Salinivibrio kushneri: one gene and its partner. The protein of the gene in region 2 interacts with the protein of the main gene of each other region in a pairwise test. Links are inferred from orthologs where the notes say so. Each region holds a gene or a part of one and is shown on either strand. Other genes may lie near its edges.

Evidence for each region.
Region 1: the proteins of tusA (region 2) and N8M53_RS09950 interact in binary tests that used the Escherichia coli proteins (3 or more experiments, as listed by UniProt). The link is inferred for Salinivibrio kushneri from one-to-one orthologs.

What each region holds. Positions count from the first base shown.
Region 1 is NZ_CP114588.1:2,111,317-2,123,382, forward strand. What follows is about bases 1-2,954. They hold N8M53_RS09950 (IscS subfamily cysteine desulfurase), read right to left. Parts: upstream 2,108-2,954; coding sequence 893-2,107; downstream 1-892. Other genes in these bases: hscB (co-chaperone HscB), read right to left, coding at 1-98; iscA (iron-sulfur cluster assembly protein IscA), read right to left, coding at 112-435; iscU (Fe-S cluster assembly scaffold IscU), read right to left, coding at 456-839; iscR (Fe-S cluster assembly transcriptional regulator IscR), read right to left, coding at 2,138-2,659; trmJ (tRNA (cytosine(32)/uridine(32)-2'-O)-methyltransferase TrmJ), read right to left, coding at 2,783-2,954. Outside these bases: more of trmJ, read right to left, coding at 2,955-3,547; suhB (inositol-1-monophosphatase), read left to right, coding at 3,770-4,573; protein translocase subunit SecF, read right to left, coding at 4,730-5,677; protein translocase subunit SecD, read right to left, coding at 5,690-7,543; preprotein translocase subunit YajC, read right to left, coding at 7,571-7,900; tRNA guanosine(34) transglycosylase Tgt, read right to left, coding at 7,937-9,058; tRNA preQ1(34) S-adenosylmethionine ribosyltransferase-isomerase QueA, read right to left, coding at 9,171-10,223; N8M53_RS09995 (CBS domain-containing protein), read left to right, coding at 10,439-10,879; aceA (isocitrate lyase), read right to left, coding at 10,936-12,066. UniProt on the Escherichia coli protein: Master enzyme that delivers sulfur to a number of partners involved in Fe-S cluster assembly, tRNA modification or cofactor biosynthesis. Catalyzes the removal of elemental sulfur from cysteine to produce alanine.
Region 2 is NZ_CP114588.1:6,114-18,180, forward strand. What follows is about bases 5,910-8,864. They hold tusA (sulfurtransferase TusA), read right to left. Parts: upstream 7,534-8,864; coding sequence 7,285-7,533; downstream 5,910-7,284. Other genes in these bases: glyQ (glycine--tRNA ligase subunit alpha), read right to left, coding at 5,910-6,315; N8M53_RS00050 (TMEM165/GDT1 family protein), read left to right, coding at 6,692-7,252; N8M53_RS00060 (hypothetical protein), read left to right, coding at 7,655-7,858; N8M53_RS00065 (MDR family oxidoreductase), read right to left, coding at 7,998-8,864. In the rest of the region: N8M53_RS00025 (VOC family protein), read left to right, coding at 1-376; N8M53_RS00030 (Hsp20 family protein), read left to right, coding at 574-1,011; N8M53_RS00035 (valine--pyruvate transaminase), read right to left, coding at 1,692-2,945; glyS (glycine--tRNA ligase subunit beta), read right to left, coding at 3,325-5,394; more of glyQ, read right to left, coding at 5,404-5,909; more of N8M53_RS00065, read right to left, coding at 8,865-8,993; acetyl-CoA C-acyltransferase FadA, read right to left, coding at 9,150-10,313; fatty acid oxidation complex subunit alpha FadB, read right to left, coding at 10,330-12,067. UniProt on the Escherichia coli protein: Sulfur carrier protein involved in sulfur trafficking in the cell. Part of a sulfur-relay system required for 2-thiolation during synthesis of 2-thiouridine of the modified wobble base 5-methylaminomethyl-2-thiouridine (mnm(5)s(2)U) in tRNA.

The DNA of each region.
Region 1 (12,066 bases), 2.1 Mb from region 2 along the record:
GGATGGTACTGGCGCTGCAATTCCCGAAATGTTGAAGAAAGCGAGCTACCGTCCAGCTCAAACTGATACGGTAGCTCGAAAAGTTCAAAATGATTCATGTGCTCTCACGGATTACACGTTGAAGCTTTCGCCACAACCACATTCACTACTCACGTTAGGGTTGTTGAATTGAAAACCTTCATTCAGGCCTTCTTTGACAAAATCCAGCTCTGTCCCTTCGAGATAGAGCAAGCTCTTACCATCGACGATTACCTTGACATCATCGTACTCAAAAACCTGATCGCCTTCTTGCAGCTCATCCGCAAATTCGAGTACATAGGCCATGCCTGAACACCCTGACGTTCTCACGCCCAGGCGCAAGCCAATGCCTTTGCCACGGTTATTGAGAAACGCTCTGACGCGATCTGCTGCCGCCTGAGTCATGGTAATAGCCATATATCAACAACCCCTTCGTTTTACTGCTGGTGTTTTTTCTTGTAATCACTGACCGCTGCTTTAATGGCGTCTTCCGCCAAGATAGAACAGTGCACCTTCACCGGTGGTAGCTCTAGTTCTTCAGCGATCTCAGAGTTTTTGATCGCAGCAGCGTCGTCAATTGAGCGGCCTTTCACCCACTCGGTGACCAACGAGCTCGAGGCAATCGCCGAGCCGCAGCCGTATGTTTTAAACTTGGCGTCTTCGATGATGCCTTCGTCATTCACCTTGATTTGTAGCTTCATGACGTCGCCACACGCAGGGGCACCAACCATGCCGTTACCAACCGATGGGTCGCCTTTCTCAAACGAGCCAACGTTACGTGGGTTTTCGTAGTGGTCAATTACTTTATCGCTGTAAGCCATAATCGTTTCCTCAATATGATTGCTCACTGTTGCCAGCTGGCGCGTTATTCGAGTTAGTGGTGCGCCCATTCAACGGTACTTAGATCGATACCGTCTTTGTACATGTCCCAAAGTGGTGACATTTCACGCAGCTTGTTGACTGCTTCACGCACTTTCTCAATCGCATAATCCACTTCCTCTTCAGTCGTAAAGCGACCAAATGAGAAGCGCAGCGAGCTATGTGCAAGCTCATCGTCGCGTCCAAGCGCTCGAAGCACATAGGAAGGTTCAAGGCTTGCTGAGGTACACGCAGACCCTGACGATACCGCCAGATCTTTCAATGCCATCAACAAAGACTCGCCTTCAACAAATGCAAAGCTCACGTTTAGGTTATGTGGAACACGCTGTTCCAAGTCTCCATTGACGTAAACTTCTTCTAAATCTTTCACGCCTTCATAAAAGCGGTTGCGCAGCGCCAGTGCATGCTCAAAGTCTTTTTCGCGCTCTTCTTTCGCGATACGGAACGCTTCGCCCATGCCCACGATTTGGTGGGTTGGCAATGTGCCTGAACGCATGCCACGCTCGTGACCACCACCATGCATTTGCGCTTCAATGCGGACGCGTGGCTTACGGCGAACGTACAAGGCACCAATGCCTTTCGGGCCGTACGCTTTGTGTGCGCTGAACGAGATCAAATCGATCTTCATCTCTTTGACATCCAGTGGCACTTTCCCGACTGACTGAGCCGCGTCAACATGGAACATAATTTTGCGCTCACGGCAAAGCTCACCGATGGCAGAAATGTCTTGAATCACACCGATTTCGTTGTTCACGTGCATGATTGACACCAAAATCGTGTCGTCACGCATCGCTGCTTCGAGTTTCTTCAGATCGACCAAGCCGTTTTCTTCCGGCTCAAGATAGGTCACCTCAAAGCCTTCACGCTCCAATTGACGGCAAGGGTCAAGCACGGCTTTATGCTCTGTTTTGCAGGTAATAATGTGCTTGCCTTTCTTGGAGTAGAAATTGGCAATACCTTTGATAGCCAAGTTGTCTGACTCAGTCGCCCCAGAGGTAAATACGATCTCACGTGGGTCGGCATTGCAGTAATTGGCAATGTTCTCACGCGCTGTATCAACCGCTTCTTCTGCTTGCCAGCCAAAGCGGTGTGATCGAGAGGCCGGGTTACCAAAAAACCCGTCCATGGTCAGGTACTGACTCATTTTTTCAGCAACGCGCGGATCCACCGGACACGTGGCTGAATAATCAAAATAAATGGGCAATTTCATGTTTTTCTCCAATTACACCGACATTGGTCATCAGGAGCGAACGTTCACGCCTATGGTGGCGCTATCTTGTTTGACCTTCGAGCTAAATGTATTTCTGGGCGCCAATGAGGCATCCAGTTTAGCGTCCTGACGATCTGCTACTTGCTTCACTTCATTATCATGCATCAGCTCACCGAGCGTGATGTCGTTTAAAAAGCCGCTAATTCGGGCACTTAAGTCGTGCCACAGAGTATGTGTTAAACAACGGGTGCCGCCTTGGCAATCCGCTTTACCTTGGCACTTGGTCGCGTCGACAGATTCGTCAACGGCAGCAATCACGGCACCTACGGCAATGTCACTTGCCGCAACACCGAGACGATACCCGCCGCCGGGACCACGTACACTTGTCACCAACCCCGATTTACGGAGCCGTGAAAAAAGTTGCTCAAGATAAGACAAGGAAATGCCTTGACGCTCAGAGATGTCCGCCAGTGGCACTGGGCCCTGCTCGGCATGAAGCGCCACATCGAGCATGGCGGTAACCGCATAACGGCCTTTCGAAGTCAATCTCATAACACGCTACCTGTGGTGAATAGATGCTCAGATAGTTACATACCCGAGTAATTTGGTCAAGTATTTACCTGAGTATTTTTGTCAGGCTTTCACTCCAGGTTTACGCGTGTTCGCTTGAAAGGATCACTGAGCGCGATGATTATCGGTATTTTGCTCGCTCGATGCCGCTTGTTTGGTCACTTTTTCGATAGAGGACAGCACGCCGCGCAAGATATTTAATTCTTGGCTCTCCAGTCGCGCTCGGTTAAACAGCCGACGCAACTTGGTCATCACCATCCCAGGATGCTGGGTGCGAATAAATCCCGTTTTAGTCAGTACGGTTTCAAGGTGCTGATAAAACCGAGCGAGCTCCTCATTTAAAGGGTAAGTCTCTTCAACGCTAGACCCTTGGTATGCTTGACTGTCTAACCAAGCGACGCGCATTTCATAGCACAGGGTTTGCACCGCCATCGCGAGGTTTAACGAGCTGTAGTCAGGGTTTGACGGAATCGAGACATGATAATGGCATGTTTGCAGCTCTTCATTGGTCAAGCCAGTGCGTTCGCGGCCAAAAACAATCGCCACCGGATGAGCACTGGCCTCTTCAACCGCCTTTTTACCGCATTCGCGCGCATCTAGCATCGGCCACTCGAGCGTCCGGCTTCTCGCACTGGTACCGACGACAAGGCCACAGTCTGCCACTGCCTCTTCTAAGGTCCCGACCACCCGCGCATTATTGGCAATATCACTGGCACCGGCTGCCAACGCAATGGCTTGACCATCCACGTCACAGTCAGGCGCTACGAGGGTCATATTGCTAAGCCCCATGACTTTCATCGCTCTGGCTGCCGAGCCAATATTACCGGAGTGGGAGGTCCCCACCAATACAACGCGGATTTGATCTAGCATGATGTTGTTTTCGTCTCTTACGCTGTGCACCCTCGGTGGGGTGAGCAGGGGTCTGTCAGATCTGCGCAGTTTATCACAGTGCAATCGATAATACTTCTCAGCTAAGCGTGTCGCGCCAGCTCGGTGATATCGCTTAGGTCAAAAAATACCCACTTTCCTTTTGCTCTGGCTCTGTTATACTCCGCTCCGCTTTCGTTCTTTAACATCCGTTGGGAAAACCGTATGCATCCGATGCTAAACATCGCCGTCCGTGCTGCACGGAAGGCTGGCGATTTTATCGCTAAATCTGCAGAAAACAGAGACAACATCGAAACCGCACAAAAAGGCAGTAATGACTTTGTCACTAACGTCGATAAAGCGGCAGAACAAATCATCATCGACATCATCAAAAAGTCCTACCCGGACCACACCATTGTTGGCGAAGAGTCAGGCGTGGCTGAAGGGAAAGATAGCGACTATCAATGGATCATCGACCCACTGGATGGCACCACCAACTTCGTTAACGACTTTCCGCATTTCAGCGTGTCTATCGCGGTGCGCATTAAAGGCCGCACTGAGATCGGCTGCGTTTACGATCCTATCCGTAATGAGCTGTTCACCGCACAACGTGGTGCTGGCGCGCAACTCAACAACAAACGTATTCGTACCGGTAGTGCAAAAGAGCTGGACGGCACCATCCTAGCAACGGGCTTCCCTTTCAAAGCGAAGCAACATGCTGAAGGCTTTATGGCAGTTGTGAGCGCGTTGTTTGTCGATTGTGCTGACTTCCGTCGCACCGGTTCGGCCGCACTCGATCTTTGCTATGTAGCCGCAGGCCGTGTTGATGGCTTTTTTGAACTTGGCCTTAAGCCTTGGGATATCGCTGCAGGCGAATTGATTGCCCGCGAAGCTGGAGCGATTTGTACCGACTTTAACGGCGGTACCGACTACATGCGTAGCGGTAATGTCGTAAGCGGCGCGCCACGTGTGGTAAAAGGCATGCTGGCCAAAGTACGCGAAAACGCGCCTGAGTCGATGAAAAAATAATACTCCCCTCAGGGAATAAAAAAGCGACGCTCGATGAGCGTCGCTTTTTTTGTGTCGTTCAATCACCAATTGCCTCTTTGAGATGCGCACCATGCTAAGTGCTTACCCCCAATAATCAAAACGTCGCCCCACCATCATGCAGGCAGGGCGAGCGTATTAAGGCATAGCGTCGAATTCTTGTCCTTCTTTTTCCACTTCTGGCACCAAGAGGTGCTCACGCGCAATCCCCAACTTCAATGCCAGTGCAGACGCTACGTAGATTGAAGAGTAGGTACCGACGGTGATACCAATCAGCAAGGCCATCGCAAAGCCGTGGATCATCGACCCACCCAAGGTGAACAGCGCAATCACCACAAATAATGTAGTGCCCGAGGTGATAGTCGTTCGGCTTAGCGTCTGAGAGACAGAGGCATTAATGATTTCATCTGACTCACCTTTACGCAGCTTGCGGAAGTTCTCACGAATACGGTCGAATACTACAATGGTATCGTTCAACGAGTACCCCACCACTGTCAGCAACGCAGCGACAATGGTCAAGTCCACTTCGACTTGGAACAAGGAGAAAATACCCAAGGTAATGATCACATCATGCGCCAGTGCCATCACCGCGCCCGCGGCCAAACGCCACTCGAAACGGAACGACACGTAGATCAGGATACAAACCAGTGCGATGATGATCGCCAACCCACCCGCTTCGGTCAGCTCGTCACCCACATTCGGGCCAACAAACTCGATGCGGCGCATTTCTACCTGATCACCCGTGCCTGCTTTGATGGCATTAAGCACTTCATTACCTAGGTTCTCGCCTTCCATGTCATCGCGCGGACGCAGGCGCACCATCACATCCGTGGCACTGCCAAAGTTTTGGACCACGGCATCACCGAAGCCGTCAGCGGCGAGCGACTCACGAATTTGCGGTAAGTCAGCAGGCTGTTCAAAGCCCACTTCAATCAAGGTACCGCCAGTAAAGTCGAGCCCCCAGTTTAACCACTTGGTAGATAGGGTGACGACAGACGCGGCAATCATGGCGATGGACAAAACGAAGGCCAATTTAGACCAACGCATAAAGTTGATCGACATGTCCGGCTTAAATATTTGAAACATGCTTGGACTCCCTTAAATCGACAGTTTCTTGACGCGCTTACCACCGTACACCAGGTTAACCAGTGCACGCGTACCAATGATGGCTGTAAACATCGAGGTCAAAATACCGATCGACAGTGTCACCGCGAAGCCTTTTATCGCGCCCGTTCCCACTGCAAACAAGATGATGGCAGTGATCAAGGTGGTGATATTGGCATCAGCGATGGTACTAAACGCATTAGAATAACCACGGTCGATTGCGTGTTGAGGGTTACGGCCTTCGTGGATTTCTTCGCGGATGCGCTCAAAAATAAGCACGTTGGCGTCGACCGCCATCCCCACCGTCAGGACAATACCGGCAATACCAGGCAGCGTCATGGTTGCCCCAGGGATCAAAGACATAATACCGATGATCAGGACGATATTGGCGAACAAGGCGCAGTTGGCAAAAAGACCAAAGCGACGATAGTAAACCAAGGTGAAGAGCATCACCGCCACCAAGCCCCAGATACAGGCTTGCACACCCATGTTGATATTTTGCTGCCCCATTGATGGACCAATAGTGCGCTCTTCAACAATCGAGATTGGTGCAATCAAGGCACCCGCTCGCAACAGTAGCGCCAAATTGTGTGCTTCAGCAGCAGAGTCGATGCCTGTGATGCGGAAATTGCGTCCCAAAGCAGACTGTATCGTGGCTTGGTTAATCACTTCTTCGTGTTTTTCCAAGATCACTTTGCCGTTTTCGTCACGCTCGCCGCTGTCTTTGTATTCTGCGAATACCGTCGCCATCAGCTCACCAATATTGCGCTTACTGAAGTCAGCCATCTTGTCTCCCCCCTCGCTGTCGAGAGAGATATTGACTTGAGGGCGGCTGTATTCGTCGCGTGACGAGCTGGCGTCAGTAATGTGTGAGCCCGTCAAAATGACCCGCTTTTTCAGCACGGCGGGACGGCCATCACGGGTACGCATCAGCTCACTGCCTGGTGGTACACGGCCAGCCATGGCGGCAGATAAGTCGGCGTCTTGATCCACTTCGCGGAATTCCAAGGTCGCGGTGGCACCGAGAATTTCTTTCGCACGTGCCGTGTCTTGCACGCCAGGGAGTTCAACCACAATACGGCTTGCACCTTGGCGTTGAACCAAAGGCTCGGCCACACCAAGTTCATTCACACGGTTGCGCAGAATGGTAATATTTTGCGCAACCGCGTAATTACGAATTTCTTTTAGCCGCTCTTCTTTGTAAACGGCTGTCAGGCGACCTTCGTCTTCATCGACAGAAAAATTCATGTCGAGGTAGTTGTTCGAGAGCAGATCTAGCGCTTTGTTAGCATCTTCCGCATTACGCAGGTTCACCACCACACGGGTATTATCTTCTACACGCAAGCCACGATAACGGATACGCGCTTCACGTAAGTCGGTGCGGAAGCTGTCTTCTTGCTGGGTGATCAGCTTTTCTAATGCTGCATCCATGTCCACTTCCATCAGGAAGTGCACCCCACCGCGTAGGTCTAGGCCAAGCTTCATCGGAGTGGCACCCAGCGCATCCAGCCACGATGGCGTTGCAGGCGCTAAGTTTAAGGCGACCACATAGTCATCACTGTCGAAACGCGACATCAAGGCATCACGGGCACTGATTTGTGCTTCCGTGTCTTTAAAGCGGGCTAAGACGGTACCGTCTTCGAGCGCAATGGATTGGTAGGAAAGGTCGTTCGATTCGAGGGTCTGTTTGATGGAGTCCAAGGCAGTCATATCTACCGAGGCGCCACGCGCCCCGGAAATTTGTACTGCTGGATCTTCACCGTATAAATTGGGAAGCGCATACACGATGCCAATAACCAAGGTTACTAGCACCATGATGTACTTCCACAAAGGATAACGGTTTAGCACAGCATGCATCCTTTATGGTTGCGAGAATTAGAGAGACTGGATAGTACCTTTAGGCAGTACTGCCGTCACGAAGTCTTTTTTGATGGTCACTTCGTTGTTATCGTTGAGGGCAATCACAATAAAGTCATTGTCTTCAGCGATTTGAGTGATCTTACCCACTAAACCACCCCCAGTTAGCACTTCGTCCCCTTTGCTCATAGATGCCATCAGGTTTTTGTGCTCTTTGACACGCTTAGATTGCGGGCGGTAGATCATAAAGTAAAAAATCACCGCAAAGAGACCAAGCATGATAAAAAGCTGCATTCCGCCACCTTGTGGTCCGGCTTCAGCGGCTGCGTGAGCTTGTGAGATAAACATTCAATCACGTCCTCGTTCTAGTTGTTGAATTCGAAATTAATCGAGCGGCGGCACTTCCTTGCCACGACGCGCGTAGAAATCCGCTACAAAGGCATCTAATCTACCTTCGTCAATCGCGTTACGCAAACCTTCCATCACTCGCTGATAGTAGCGCAAATTGTGGATAGTATTGAGTCGCGCGCCTAGGATCTCATTACAGCGGTCTAAATGGTAGAGGTAAGCACGGCTATAATGGCGGCAAGTGTAACAGTCACACTCAGGATCCAAAGGCGAGGTATCACTTTTATGTTTCGCATTACGGATCTTGATCACACCGCCAGTAATAAACAGGTGGCCGTTGCGGGCATTTCGGGTAGGCATTACACAGTCGAACATATCTACGCCACGGCGCACACCTTCCACCAAATCTTCAGGCTTACCCACGCCCATTAGATAGCGGGGCTTATCTTCTGGAAGCTGCGGGCAAGTGTGCTCCAAGATCCGGTGCATATCCTCTTTTGGCTCCCCGACCGCTAGGCCGCCAACCGCGTAACCATCAAAACCAATCTCGGTAAGGCCTTCTACTGACACATCACGCAAGTCTTCGTAAACACCGCCTTGTACAATACCAAACAAGGCATTTTTGTTACCTAATTTGTCGAAATGATTGCGGCTACGCTTCGCCCAGCGCAATGACATTTCCATCGACTTTTTCGCTTCTTCGTGTGTGGCAGGATACGGCGTACACTCATCAAAAATCATCACGATGTCTGAACCCAGGTCATATTGGATTTCCATCGATTTTTCTGCGTCCATGAAGATGCGATCGCCGTTAACCGGATTGCGAAAGTGCACCCCTTCTTCGGTGATTTTGCGGATATCGCCCAAACTGAACACTTGGAAACCGCCTGAATCGGTCAAAATAGGGCCATGCCACTGCATAAAGTCATGCAAATCCCCGTGCAGTCGCATAATTTCCTGACCTGGGCGTAGCCACAGGTGGAACGTGTTCCCTAACAGGATCTCCGCTCCCGTGCCTTTCACTTCTTCAGGGGTCATCCCTTTGACGGTGCCATAGGTGCCCACCGGCATAAAAGCGGGCGTTTCCACGGTGCCGCGTTCAAAAATTAAGCGGCCACGGCGGGCGCGTCCGTCGGTTTTTTTCAGTTCGTATTCCACGAATCCTCCTCAGTGCCAGAGAAACAGTCTGGCGTGTGTCTTATGCTAACAGATTGACTCTGTCGCAAGCATAGCGCACACAGGCATGAGAGCCTGTGTCCTCATCATGTCGTCAGTTGTGCTGACGGGTAATAAACATGGCATCGCCATAGCTGAAAAAGCGATAGCGCTCTTCAACCGCGGCACGATAAGCCGTCATGGTGTGTTGGTAACCGGCAAAGGCACTTACCAACATAATCAAGGTTGATTCCGGCAGGTGGAAATTGGTCACCAATGCATCCACTAACTGCCATTGATACCCCGGATAGATAAAAATCTGGGTGTCATTAAAAAACGGGGACAGTGGCTCACCTTTTTGCTTGGCCGCCTGTGCCGCACTTTCCAGTGAACGCACCGAGGTGGTCCCCACCGCAATCACCCGCTTGCCTTGCGCACGGGTATGGTTCACCGCATCAACGACCTCTTGTGGCACTTCGGCATACTCGGCATGCATCACATGCTCTTCGATATTATCCACCCGCACTGGCTGGAATGTGCCCGCACCGACATGCAAGGTAACAAAGGCGATGTTGACGCCTTTTTGTTTGAGGGCAGCCATCACCTGATCATCAAAGTGTAGGCCTGCAGTGGGCGCAGCGACTGCCCCTGGCTTCTCACCGTACACCGTTTGATAGCGCTCTTTATCGCTCTCTTCATCAGGGCGATCAATATAGGGCGGCAGTGGCATATGACCAATTTGATTGAGCGTGTCCACCACACCTTGATCGTGATTGAGCTTAATTTCAAATAGTGCATCGTGGCGCGCCACCATCTGAGCCGCGACTTGTCCCTCATCACCGAGAAAAAGCTCAGCACCGGGTTTGGGGGCTTTAGAGGCACGCACATGGGCGAGGAAGCGCTGCTCATCAAGCACACGCTCCACCAGCACCTCTATTTTACCCCCCGAGGCTTTGCGCCCATACACACGCGCCGGGATCACGCGCGTGTTGTTGAACACCATCAGATCACCCGGCTCAACCAGCTCGAGGATGTCTTTAAACTGACGATGTACCACGTCACCGCTGGTGCCATCGAGCGAGAGCAAGCGGCTCGCGCTACGATCCGGTTGCGGATAGCGCGCAATTAACTCATCGGGGAGTTCAAAGTGAAAATCGGATAATTGCATGACCTTTGCCTAGATAAAAAGCAGGCCGCTAGTATAGGTAGCCCACCGTGAAGATCAAGCAAGCTGCATGCTTGATTCAGGCATTGTTTGCACAGGTCCCCTTGGACACAACATTTGCCCCGATGCGCGTAGTTATCTTGATGCATATCACGTCTAACCCAGCACAACTGCACTACAGTAAAAGTAACCCTGTGTTCTAACGACAAGGAGGTGCCATGTTTATTGTTGATGATATGATGACCCGGCATCCACATACGCTTAGCCCTAACCACACACTTGACGATGCACACCGTTTAATGCGCGCCGAACGCTTCCGTCACCTACCTATTGTGGATGATGATGAGCGTTTATTAGGACTGGTCACCCAAAGAGATGTGCTGTCAGCGCAAGCCTCGTCACTGGGCAAAACCACCAATGGCGATCACCAGATTCATACCCCCCTGTCACACTTTATTGATAAGCAATTATTCACGGTCGACCCAGGCGCATCCTTACGAGCGGCAGCGCTAACCATGTTGGAGCGTAAAATAGGCTGTTTGCCGGTAGTGAAACACCAGCGTTTAGTTGGGATCATCACCGACAGTGATTTTGTCGCCATCGCTTCGACACTGCTCGAGATCCAAGAAGAAAGTGAGCCCGTTGAAGAGGGCGAATAAATAAAAAAGGGAGTCAAGCACTCCCTTTTTGTTGATAGATAACCTTTATCTCGCTATCAGAACTGGTCTTCTTCTGTCGAGCCCGTTAATGCCGTCACCGAGGATTGGCCACCTTGGATAATATTGGTCATTTGGTCAAAATACCCAGTGCCTACTTCTTGCTGGTGCGCGACAAAGGTGTAGCCACGCTCTGCGGCAGCGAACTCTGGACGCTGAACCTTTTCAACATAGTGACGCATGCCTTCACCTTGCGCATAAGCGTGGGCCAGGTCGAACATGTTGTACCACATGTTATGAATACCCGCTAAGGTAATGAACTGATATTTGTAGCCCATGTCTGACAGCTCTTGCTGGAAGCGCGCGATGGTCTCGGCATCCAGGTTTTTCTCCCAGTTGAAAGACGGTGAACAGTTATACGCCAGAAGCTGGTCTGGGTATTGGGCATGAATGGCTTCAGCAAACTGGCGTGCTTCTTCCAAGTCCGGCTTCGCGGTTTCACACCAAATCAGGTCGGCATAAGGCGCATACGCCAAACCACGAGAAATGGCCTGCTCAATCCCTGGACGCACGCGATAGAAACCTTCGGCTGTGCGCTCGCCAACGATAAAGTCTTTGTCGTATGGGTCGCAATCTGAGGTTAATAGATCCGCCGCGTTGGCATCAGTACGCGCAATCACCAAAGTATCTGTGCCCGCCACATCCGCAGCGAGGCGTGCCGCTACCAACTTTTGTACCGCCTCTTGGGTCGGCACCAACACTTTCCCGCCCATGTGGCCGCATTTTTTCACTGACGCGAGCTGGTCTTCAAAATGCACGCCTGCAGCGCCAGCCTCAATCATGTTGCGCATCAGCTCGTAGGCGTTAAGCACGCCACCAAAGCCTGCTTCGGCATCCGCTACAATCGGCAAAAAGTAATCCGTGCCCTCTTCCGGTGAACTTCCTTTAGACCACTGAATTTGGTCCGCTCGGCGAAACGCATTATTAATACGCTTGACGACAGCGGGCACAGAGTCAACCGGATACAGGGATTGGTCTGGATACATACTTGAGGCTGTGTTGTTGTCAGCCGCCACTTGCCAGCCTGATAGGTAAATCGCTTCGATACCCGCTTTTGCTTGCTGTACCGCTTGACCGCCAGTGAGTGCACCCAAGCAATTGACGTAGCCTTTTTTCGCACTGCCGTTGAC
Region 2 (12,067 bases):
GTCTATAAAAACGCGTGCTAATCTCCAACTGGTTTATGTGTCTAATATTGACCGTTCCGTGAGTTTCTACCAGCAACTGTTTCAGTGTGAGCCAGTGTTTACCAGCCCAAGATACGTCGCCTTTTCTGCCTCTGAGCAGGGCGATGCTTTGTTCGCGTTGTGGACCGGCGGCGAGCAGCCCTCACCATCAATCACACGACTAAGCGAAATTGGCATTATGGTGCCCACCAATGATGACGTTGATGCCGTTTTTGACCAATGGTCGAACAACCTAACCATCAATGTTGTTCAACCTCCTTACGATGATGTGTTTGGCCGAACCTTCGTGATTCAAGATCCTGATGGGCACTTAGTGCGCGTGGCACCGCTCGATTAGTACTATGCGCTAGGGGAGAGTGGTTAGATATCGAATAGTACGCCACTCACGACAGCAAAAATTTTACTATCAGCCATTGAAATCAATTTGCGCAACCCTATATAGAGTAATGAGGCGATGCCATTGGGTCGCCGGGGGCTTGTCCAAAAAGGAAAGCCGTAGATAACATTTTATTGCTTCATAGGAAGGGTAAGATTATGCGTAATTTTGATTTCTCTCCACTCTATCGTACTGCAATTGGCTTCGATCGTTTATTCGATCTGGTTGAGAACAGCAACACCAATAATGCGGGTGGATTTCCTCCTTACAATATTGAGCAAAGCCAAGAAAACCAATATCGCATTACCATGGCGGTGGCAGGCTTTAGCCAAGATGAAGTGGATATCACTCAGCAGAAAAATAGCCTAATCGTCGCCGGTAAAAAGGGCGCACGTAACCAAGATACGAAGTTCTTGTATCAGGGCATTGCTGAGCGTGACTTCGAACGCAAGTTCCAGCTTGATGATCACATCAAAGTGACGGGGGCCAACATGGAAAACGGCATGCTGCATATTGATTTAGTGCGTGAGGTGCCTGAAGAGGAAAAACCTCGTCGCATCGAAATCGGTAGCCGTTTACTCGAAAACGCTGAGTAAGTGTCGGCCAGAACGATACGAAAAGGAGAGGGCAGCATGGCTGCCCTTTTTGTTGCTTGGTTGTTCAATATGTTGTCGCGCGTAAAGGGTACACTAAAGACTGGTATTAATTGGACGCTTCCACTGTAATCGCTGCACTGATTCTTACCCCGACGTTAGCAGGTTCCACGTGAAACCTCTTCTATATTCTATGCCGGTCAACGTACGGGTGGATGGCATCTTTTCTTTCAGTTTCTTCACTGTGCTTCCTCCTGTATTTACTGAGTACCCATGCTCATCGACAAAAATAGTTGGTTGGTCGTATAGAGTGAAGAAGATGCTGGCTCATATAGCAATTACTACACCTGATGCTCCGAGTGTCATCAGACATTATTGCTTTTCCTATAATTGCCCTAGTATGGGATTAACGATGAGAAGGCAAGTGAGGATTGCATCAAAAGCACATGTTTGCCAGTGGTCAATCTGCGTAGTTGGCGTGGGATAAGAAGTGGAGTAGTAAGGGAAGTATGAACTACATATGGATAGATGAAGGCTGAAGTGGCTAAGCGCCTAGTCTCCATCATTCTCTAAAACAATCGAAATGAACGTTACGACGTTACCGCAGTGCTGGTAGTGATATATGACAAGCAAGAGAGGTTTCACGTGGAACACTATTGTCCAATGGTTCCACGTGAAACATGTTAGCCTTCTTGATAAGCGCGAGCGACTTCTTCAGCAATAACATCAATGCCTTTCTGCATCACACTATCATCTTGCACGTAGTTCATTCGGATACATTGCTTGGCATGTGGCCAGTCTTCACTCTCGACGCCAATAAAAAAGTACTCCCCGGGTACCACCAGTACACCGCGGGCTTTTAAGCGTTTATATAACTCTTGGGTGGAGATTGGGAGATCGTTAAACCAGAGCCAAAGGAAAATCGCTCCTTCTGGCTTATGAACACGAACTCGATCATCGTTAATGGTCTCGAGTACCATCTTTAATGTGCGCTGCGACTTTTGTTGGTAGAACGGACGAACGACATCTTTACTTAAGCGTAATAGATCACCGCGTTCGATCATCGCTAGCGCCATTGCTGGCCCCACACTGTTTGGCGACAGGCTGACGATGCCGTTGATATTTGACATCGCACTGATCACGGCTTCATTCGCAATCACGATCCCACAACGCACACCCGGCAAGCCTAACTTACTGAGGCTAGAGCAGAGGATGGTGTTTTCATTCCAGAACGGTGCGACGTCTTCAAAGATAATATCAGGGAAGGGCGTGCCATAGGCGTTATCGATGATCAGTGGAATATTGTTGTCGCGTGCGAGTTGGTCCAGTTGTTGAATTTCGTTATCAGTTAACACATTCCCGGTAGGGTTAGTCGGGCGGGAAGCACAGATGGCGCCAATGTTTTCGTCAATCTTTAGGCGACTGAAGTCGATGTGGTACTTAAATTGGCGGTTATCCAATAATTCAATGTCAGGTTGGTAGCTAACAAAGATATCGTCGTTGATGCCGGCGTCACCATAACCGATATATTCGGGCGCCAGGGGCAGCAAGATTTTTTTGTGGCTGCCATCGGCGTAGCGCCCAGCCAATAGGTTAAAGAGATAGAAGAATGCACTTTGGCTACCATTGGTCAGCATGATGTTTTTGCTAGAAAGCTGCCAGCCATAGGTTTTATTTAGCAGCTCGGCGAGCGCGCTGAGTAAGGCTGACTTACCTTGTGGACCATCATAGTTGGCCATCGCATGAACGAGGCTTCCATCATCGAGCATCGATTGGCCCAGTGTTTTGAAGTAATCGAGCATTTCCGGTATCGCAGCGGGGTTGCCGCCACCCAGCATAATGGCATCTGGATTACGCAAGCCGTCATTAAGATCGTCCATTAACTGTGTGATGCCCGAGTGATTTGCTAACTTCTCGCCAAAGTGAGTGACTTCCATGATTACTGCCTTTAAATATCTGTATCGTTGTTGTGGTTAAGCTGCAATCAACATACAACAATATGTTGTATAAAAGAAAGTCTGATAAGTTTGTTAGCTGATAGTCACTAACTGCTGTGGTTGACAGGAGTTGTTACATAATCTCTACACTCTGACGGTCAGCGTCGCTCAATGAACAACAAGCCAGATGTTCCACGTGAAACCTACGGGGCATCGTTCGATAAGCAGGGAGATTAGCGTCGTTGAGGTCGGTAACCAACGAGCGTGAGAGTTGGTAGCAAGTTAGACGAGAGTTGGTAGCGAAGACAGGCGTACGCGTATAAACACCCCAAAAAAAAGCCCCGCGTCATAGCGGGGCTGAGTCGTGTATTGCTGATAATTACTTCTGTAGAACAGAGATATCTGCCACGTTGAGGAATTGCTCACGGATAAGATGAAGCATCGCTAAACGGTTGGCTTTCAGTGCAGGATCATCTGCCATGACCATCACGTTATCAAAGAAGGTATCAACCGGTGTGCGCAGTTGCGCCAGCTCGGTCAATGCGCCTTGATAATCGCTGTCAGCAAATAAAGGTTTAACCGCGGCGACTTTCTCTGCCACTACGTCCGCTAATGCTTTTTCAGCGTCTTCTTGTAGCAAGCTAGTGTCGACGCTGCTAGGGAGCTCGCCGTCATACTTGGCCAAGATATTGCCTACACGCTTATTGGCCGCGGCAAGCGCTTCGGCTTCTTCAAGACTGCGGAAGTGCGACACCGCTTTAACGCGACTGTCAAAGTCAGCAGGCTTGGTTGGACGACGTGCCAACACCGCTTGGATGATATCCACGCTATAGCCCATATCTTGGTACCAGGCGCGGAAACGACCTAGCATAAAGTCGAGGACATCCGCCTCTACCTCTTTGTGAGTCAGACGGTCATCGTACTGAGCTTTGGCATCGCGGATGAGGTCGACAAGATCAAGCTGATAGCCGTTCTCGACGATAATACGCAGAACGCCTAACGCGGCACGACGCAGGGCGAAGGGGTCGCTGCCTTTAGGTGCTTGACCAATCCCAAAGATGCCCACGATGGTATCCATTTTGTCAGCCATCGCGAGTGCTGAGGAGACCGGCGTCGTAGGTAGCTTATCACCGGCAAAGCGTGGCCAGTATTGCTCATTCAGCGCCAGCGCTACGGCTTCGGGCTCGCCATCATGACGCGCATAGTGCATGCCCATCACGCCTTGGGTTTCGGTGAACTCAAACACCATTGAGGTCATGAGATCACACTTAGCCAGTTGGCCCGCGCGCTCAGTGTGTGCCTTGTCGGCACCGATACGCTCTGCAATCTGTCCTGCGAGTGCCGTAATGCGGTCGGTTTTATCTTTGATGGTACCCAATTGCTTTTGGAATACCGCGCTATCTAGCTCTGGCAGGCGATCAATCAATGGGCGCTTGCGGTCAGTATCAAAGAAGAACTCAGCATCCGCGAGGCGAGGACGCACGACTTTTTCATTCCCTGAGATAACCTGCGCCGGATCTTTCGATTCAATGTTAGAGACGAAGATAAACTTAGGTAGTAGCTCGCCGTTAGCGTCATAGACAGGGAAGTACTTTTGGTCGCCTTTCATGGTGTACACCAGCGCTTCTGATGGCACTTTAAGGAACTTGTCCTCAAAAGAGGCAGTCAGTACCACTGGCCACTCCACCAGTGAAGTGACTTCTTCAACCAAGTCTTCATCCAGCTCAGCCATCCCACCAACCGCGGCAGCTGCTGCTTTGGCATCTTTAATAATCAATGCCTTACGCTTTTCATAATCGGCCATGACCTTACCTTCACGCTCGAGGCGCTCTGGGTATTGGTCAGCATGATCCAGCGTTAAGCTCGATTCACCCATAAAGCGGTGACCGCGAATCACGCGATTGGACGCCACGCCAAGGATGGTGCCTTCAATCAAGGTGTCCCCATACAGCATCACCAAGGTTTTCACTGGGCGGATAAACTGGGTGTCTTTGTCACCCCAGCGCATGGGTTTAGGAATAGGCAGTTTGCTCAGGGCGTTGTCGGCCAGTACCGGCAATAAGACGTCGATGGCTTGACCGGGTACGTGTTGACGATACAGCAACCATTCACCTTTATCGGTTTTTAGGCGCTCGGCCTCGCTCACGTCAATCCCGTTACCGCGCGCCCAACCCATGGCCGCTTTGGTGGAGTTGCCATCTGCGTCAAAGGCGGCGCTGATCGCAGGTCCGCGTTTCTCAACCACTTTATCTGGCTGGCGATCGCTCAACGCCGCAACTTTAAGTGCTAAGCGACGCGGGGAGGCGTACCAAGTAATCCCTTGGTGGCTCAGATCAGCGTCTTTCAATTGTGCGTCGAATTGGCTGGCAAAAGCTTCAGCCAAGGTGCGCAAGGCTGTGGGTGGTAGCTCTTCAGTGCCGAGCTCAATCAGGAAATTTTGCGTTGCCATGATGCTCCCTTATTTGGTGTGTCGGCACATCGGGAAGCCCAGCGCTTCGCGAGATGCGTAGTAGGCTTCGGCGACACGTTTAGTCAGTGTGCGAATGCGCAGAATATAGCGTTGACGTTCAGTCACTGAGATGGCTTTACGCGCATCCAGCAGGTTGAACGCATGACCGGCTTTTAGGATCTGTTCGTAAGCAGGCAAAGGGAGCGGCTGCTCGAGATCCAGTAGCTTGGTACTTTCGGCTTCGCACTGATCAAAGTAGCGGAACAGAAAATCAACATCAGCGTGTTCAAAGTTGTAGGTCGATTGCTCCACTTCGTTTTGGTGGAAAATATCGCCGTAGGTCACTTTGCCAAATGGGCCATCGGTCCAAACCAGATCATACACAGAATCGACTTCTTGAATGTACATCGCCAGACGTTCGATACCGTAGGTAATCTCACCAGTGACCGGCTTACATTCCAGCCCGCCGACTTGTTGGAAGTAGGTAAACTGGGTGATCTCCATCCCGTTCAGCCAGACTTCCCAGCCTAGGCCCCAAGCGCCAAGCGTTGGGTTTTCCCAGTTATCTTCCACAAAGCGAATGTCGTGGACTTCTGGATCAATACCCAGCACACGCAGCGAGCCTAAATACAGCTCTTGAATGTTATCGGGTGACGGTTTCAGGATGGTTTGAAACTGGTAGTAGTGCTGCAGACGGTTCGGGTTCTCGCCATAACGCCCATCGGTAGGACGACGAGAAGGTTGAACGTAAGCCGCTGCAATGGGCTCTGGACCAAGTGCACGCAAGCATGTCATTGGGTGGGAGGTACCTGCACCCACTTCCATGTCTAGCGGCTGAACAATGGTACAGCCTTGCTGGGCCCAATAATCCTGCAGCGCGAGGATCATACCCTGAAAGGTTTTGATATCGAATTTATGCATTGTCAGGTTCGCGCGAGTTGATGAATGGAGAAAATAGCTGGCAATTATAACTCGCAGCGCGCTCAAGCAGTAGGGGGCTGGCGGATTTTTGTGCGCCTTTGATTCGCTTATTTTCTGCGTGTAGAGGGAGGAGGAATAGAAGTTGCCAAGCGATTGTTCAAATCGTACACTAGCGCCGTCTTGGGGAGTAGTCGACCACTGCACAGTCAGTGGGGCAATCATCAACATAGTTGAAGCAAAATCTTCATGGTGATTGCAAGCCTGCCATTAGGTGCTCTGGGCTTGACGAGACCAACGACAATCGCACGAACCGGGGTGGGGCGTGTGTGTTGTCGTGGTTGAATCATAATAAGCCCTGCCCCAGATGAGCAATGTCATGAGCGTTCTTGCTATTTCTATCTCCACCGTCACCTTGGCGGAAATCGGGGATAAAACCCAACTACTATCGCTGGCGTTAGCGACACGTTTTCGTAAGCCCGCGGTGATTATCTTTGCTATTTTCGTGGCGACGTTGGTTAACCACGCTATTGCCGCCTGGCTCGGGATGGTCGCGGCCGATATACTGACCGATACCGTATTGCATATTGTTTTGATCATCAGTTTTGGCGTGATGGCTTTATGGATGCTGATCCCTGACAAGCTTGAGGAAGAAGGGATTCAGGGTAAAAGTGCTTTCTGGGCGAGCTTCAGTGCCTTTTTTGTTGCAGAAATCGGCGATAAAACTCAGATCGCAACCACAGCATTGGGCGCTCAGTTTAATGATGCGCTTTGGATTGTGGTGATTGGGTCAACCATTGGCATGCTGTTGGCCAATGTTCCCGTGGTGTTGGCCGGTGATAGAATTCAACGTCATGTGCCATTTGCGGTGGTACGGGCGCTCGCCGCAGCCATGTTTGCGGCGTTGGCTGTCCTTGATACCTGGTATCTACTGAGTTAGCGCAAGACAATGATGGTTTGTAAGGGTTGGCGTTATGCCAGCCCTTTTTTGATCAAAAATTGAAACGGCACGGTCTCTGTCTGGGCTGCGACCAGGGTATGGTCCATAAAGCGACAAAAACTCGGGATATCCCGTGTTGTGGAGGGATCATCCGCGGTGATAAGCAAGGTCTGACCGTCATCCATATGGCGGATACGCTTACGCACCATCATTACTGGCTCGGGGCAGCGCAGGCCGTTGGCGTCGAGTTGAAGATCGGCGTGGTCAAAAGGGGATGTCATCATTCTTACCTCAAAAAGTGTCGACCTGATCATACTTATGGCGAGAAATTATTCAAACGGGGTTGCGGTTGTAAATGAGTTGTGTAAATTAATTAACAAGTCGTTAACGAAAGGTGAGACCATGAGAAAAGCACAGACGGGCAAATTGGGCTTGGCTTATGGACACCGTATCGCTGCTTACACAGGGCTTAGCGGACTCGCCTTTTGGGGATTAACGCACAGTCATGAGCACACTCTCTTGGCAACACTAGCAATCTGCGCCGCAGCCTTGGGGTTATTGGTAGAAGCCTTATCGACCTCAACGCCACGCTCGCAGCCTGACTAGGCTAACTCACTCAACAGCTACACTCACTCCCAGTTTTCTTGGGCTTCCCCGCTCTCTGAGCGGGATTTTTTTGTCCGTTGTTTGCCGACCAGGCACAAAAAACGGCCAACCTATGAAAGCAGGCGGGCCGCTAGTTGCATTACTCACCTTGATTGGCAATATCAATCACCACACGGCCTTTTATTTCACCGCCAATGATTTTATCTGCGTACGCTGGTGTTTGCGCCAGTGCGATAGTGTGGCATGCCTGTTCAAAGTAGCTGGCCGGGAGGAGTTTAGTGAGTGACTGCCATGCGGCTTGACGTTGTGCTTTCGGGCAAGAGACTGAATCGACACCTTGCAATCGCACATTGCGCAAAATAAACGGCATCACAGTCGCCGGTAAATCGAAACCGCCGGCAAGACCGCATGCGGCGACCGTCCCCCCGTACTGGATTTGTGAGAGGACATTGGCGAGCATTTGACTGCCCACGGTATCAATCGCGCCAGCCCACTGTTGCTTGTCCAGCGGGCGACCGGGTGCGCTGAAGGACTCACGCGGTAGCACGTCGTCCGCGCCTAGTTGCTTAAGCCACGCTTGATTGGTTTCAAGCCGACCTGTGACGGCACTGACGCGATAGCCCAAAGCATGCAATAAGGTGACCGCGACCGAGCCAACACCGCCACTGGCACCGGTGACTAACACAGGACCATCTTCAGGTTTCACGCCACCATCGACTAAAGCTTGTACACATAACATCGCGGTAAACCCAGCGGTGCCTACCATCATCGCTTGCTGCGCAGTTAGTCCCTCAGGAAGGGGAACGAGCCAGTCGCCATTAACTCGCGCTTTCTCTGCCATGCCTCCCCAGTATGACTCTCCAACGCCCCAGCCAGTCAGTACCACTTTATCGCCGCGTTGGTAATCGGGATGTTGGCTATCCGCAACCGTGCCGGCAAAGTCGATACCTGGCACCATCGGGAATTGGCGAACAATCTTGCCTTTTCCGGTGATGGCCAAGCCGTCTTTATAATTCAAAGAGCTAAAATCGACATCGACAGTCACATTACCGTCTGGGAGTAAATCGTCATCGAGCGAGGTGATTTTCGCGAGGGTTTGCTTTTCGTGTTGTTCAAGGACAAGCGCGTTAAACATAGCATTCTCCCGGTTGAAGTCAGTGAGCGGCCATACTAGGCCGGATGAAGTTACCACCACTTGCGTTACATCAATCACTATGCGATTGCGAGCCGGATGACGCAAGCCAAAAAAAAGAGCGGACTCAGCCGCTCTTTGTCAATGATAGCTTCATCGTTAGACGCGTTCGAACACGGTGGCGATGCCTTGGCCTAGGCCAATACACATGGTTGCCAAGCCTATTGTCGCATCTTGACGCTCCATTTGATGTAGCAAGGTGGTCGAGATGCGTGCACCTGAACAACCTAGTGGGTGACCCAGCGCAATCGCACCACCGTTGAGGTTAACCTTGTCATCCACTTTGTCCATCAGGCCAAGATCTTTCACACAAGGCAGAGACTGGGCGGCAAATGCCTCATTGAGCTCGACCAAATCAATATCATCGATGCTCAGCCCAGCACGTTTGAGCGCTTTTTTAGTCGCAGGTACCGGGCCATAGCCCATAATCGACGGATCGCAACCCGCAACGCCCATGGCACGGATACGAGCACGGATAGGTAGTCCCAGGGCTTTAGCCTTTTCTTCGCTCATCACCAGCATGGCAGAGGCGCCATCTGATAATGCCGACGAAGAGCCCGCCGTGACCGTGCCATTGGCAGGGTCAAAGGCTGGACGCAGGCCAGCAAGGCTTTCTACGGTGGTTTCTGGACGAATCACTTCATCGTCTTCCACTAACGTTAATAAACCATCCGCATCGTGACCTTCAATGGGGGCTATCTCATCTTTGAAGCGTCCTTCCACGGTGGCCGCGTGCGCGCGAGCATGGGAGCGAGCGGCAAACTGGTCTTGCATTTCACGGCTAATGCCATGCATACGGCCGAGCATTTCAGCGGTGAGCCCCATCATGCCTGCCGCCTTGGCAACGGACTTTGACATCCCTGGGTGGAAGTCGACCCCATGGTTCATTGGAACATGACCCATGTGCTCAACCCCGCCAATGATGAAGGTATCACCGTCACCCACCATAATCGCGCGAGCCGCATCGTGCAGTGCCTGCATCGACGAACCACACAGGCGGTTGACGGTAGTCGCGCCCACACTATGTGGGATGCCAGCAAGGAGTGCCGCATTACGGGCAATGTTAAAGCCTTGCTCGAGTGTTTGCTGTACACAGCCCCAGTAAATGTCTTCAATGCTGGTGCTTTCTACCGCAGGGTTGCGTGCCAGCAGAGATTTCATCAGATGCGCGGATAGATCTTCAGCGCGGACGTTGCGAAATACACCGCCTTTCGAACGGCCCATGGGGGTACGGATACAGTCAACGATCACTACATTGTTCATTGTTCTCTCCTTAAACTTAGGCTGATTGCGGTGCGTTGACCGGTGTGACATCAAAGTAAGCCTGTTTATCGCCGGCACGACGTTTCATATCCGTAGGGACATGATACAAAGCGCCGAGGTCAGAGAATTTGTCTGCCATGGCGACGTAGTTATCAACACCTAAGGTATCGACATAACGGAAAGCGCCACCTCGGAATGGAGGGAAGCCAATGCCATACACCAAGGCGATGTCTGCCTCAGCCGGAGAGGCAATGATGTTTTCTTCCAAGCAGCGGGCGACTTCGTTGATCATCGGCACCATCATGCGCGCGATAATGTCTTCGTCACTGAGCTCTGCTTGACCCCCTTCAATCACGGGGGCGAGCAAAGCAGGGACTGCTTCGTCGGCTTCTTTTTTCGGCTTGCCTTTTTTATCTGTGGTGTAGCGGTAGAAACCTTTGCCGTTTTTCTGACCGAAGCGCTCGGCTTCAAACATCACATCAATAGCATCGCGGCCAGATTTGCTCATACGATCTGGGAAGCCTTCTGCCATCACTGCCTGAGCATGATGTGCGGTATCGATACCAACCACATCAAGCAGATACGCCGGGCCCATCGGCCAGCCAAATTGTTTTTCCATGATTTTGTCAATGCGTTGGAAGTCCACGCCGTCACGCAGTAGCAAGCTAAAGGCATGGAAGTAGGGGAACAATACGCGGTTGACGAAAAAGCCAGGGCAGTCGTTGACGACCACGGGCGATTTACCCATCTTGGCGGCGTAGGCCACGACGCGTGCAATGGTCTCATCAGAGGTTTTCTCGCCGCGGATAACTTCAACTAACGGCATGCGGTGAACCGGGTTAAAGAAGTGCATGCCACAGAAGTTTTCAGGGCGCGATAAAGACTCCGCCAGTGTATTGATAGGAATGGTCGAGGTGTTAGACGCAATTACCGTGTCGTCACTGACTAGCGCTTCGACTTCTTTGAGCACGCTGGTTTTCACTTTCGGGTTCTCGACCACGGCCTCGACGATCACGTCACTTTGTTCAATGCCCGCATAGTGAAGACTTGGGGTGATTGACGACAGCACTTGGCCCATTTTAAAACCATCGACACGACCACGCTCTAGCTGCTTATTCAGCAGCTTGGTTGCTTCTTTCATGCCGAGGTCGAGTGAGGCTTGAGCAATGTCTTTCATCATCACCGGCACGCCTTTAAGCGCCGATTGGTAGGCAATGCCACCTCCCATAATGCCTGCGCCGAGCACAGCTCCTCGCTGCGTATCTTTACCTTGTTTAGCCGCTTGCTTGGCGTTGCCTTTGATGACTTGATCATTAAGGAAAATACCCACCAAGGCTTGCGCGACATCGGTTTTAGCCAGCTTAACGAAGTAGCGGTTTTCGACCTTAAGCGCTTCATCGCGCGTCATCCCTGCGGCTTCTTCAATGGCCGTCACTGCGGTCATTGGTGCGGGGTAATGCTTGCCAGCGACCTGCGCCACCATACCTTTAGCCATGGTAAAGCTCATCGCCGCTTCGGTACGATTCAGACCTAAAGGTTGTTTTTTCTGTTGGCGACGACTCTGCCAATCAATTTTCTCGTCAATAGCTTGGCTAAGCATTCGAATCGCTGCGTCGCGAAGGTTGTCATTCTCGACGACCGCATCCACCAAGCCTTCTTTGAGGGCGGCAGAGGCACGTTTATCTTTCCCTGCCGTGATAATTTCCATCGCAGTATCCGCGCCGATAAGCCGTGGCAAGCGCACGGTGCCACCA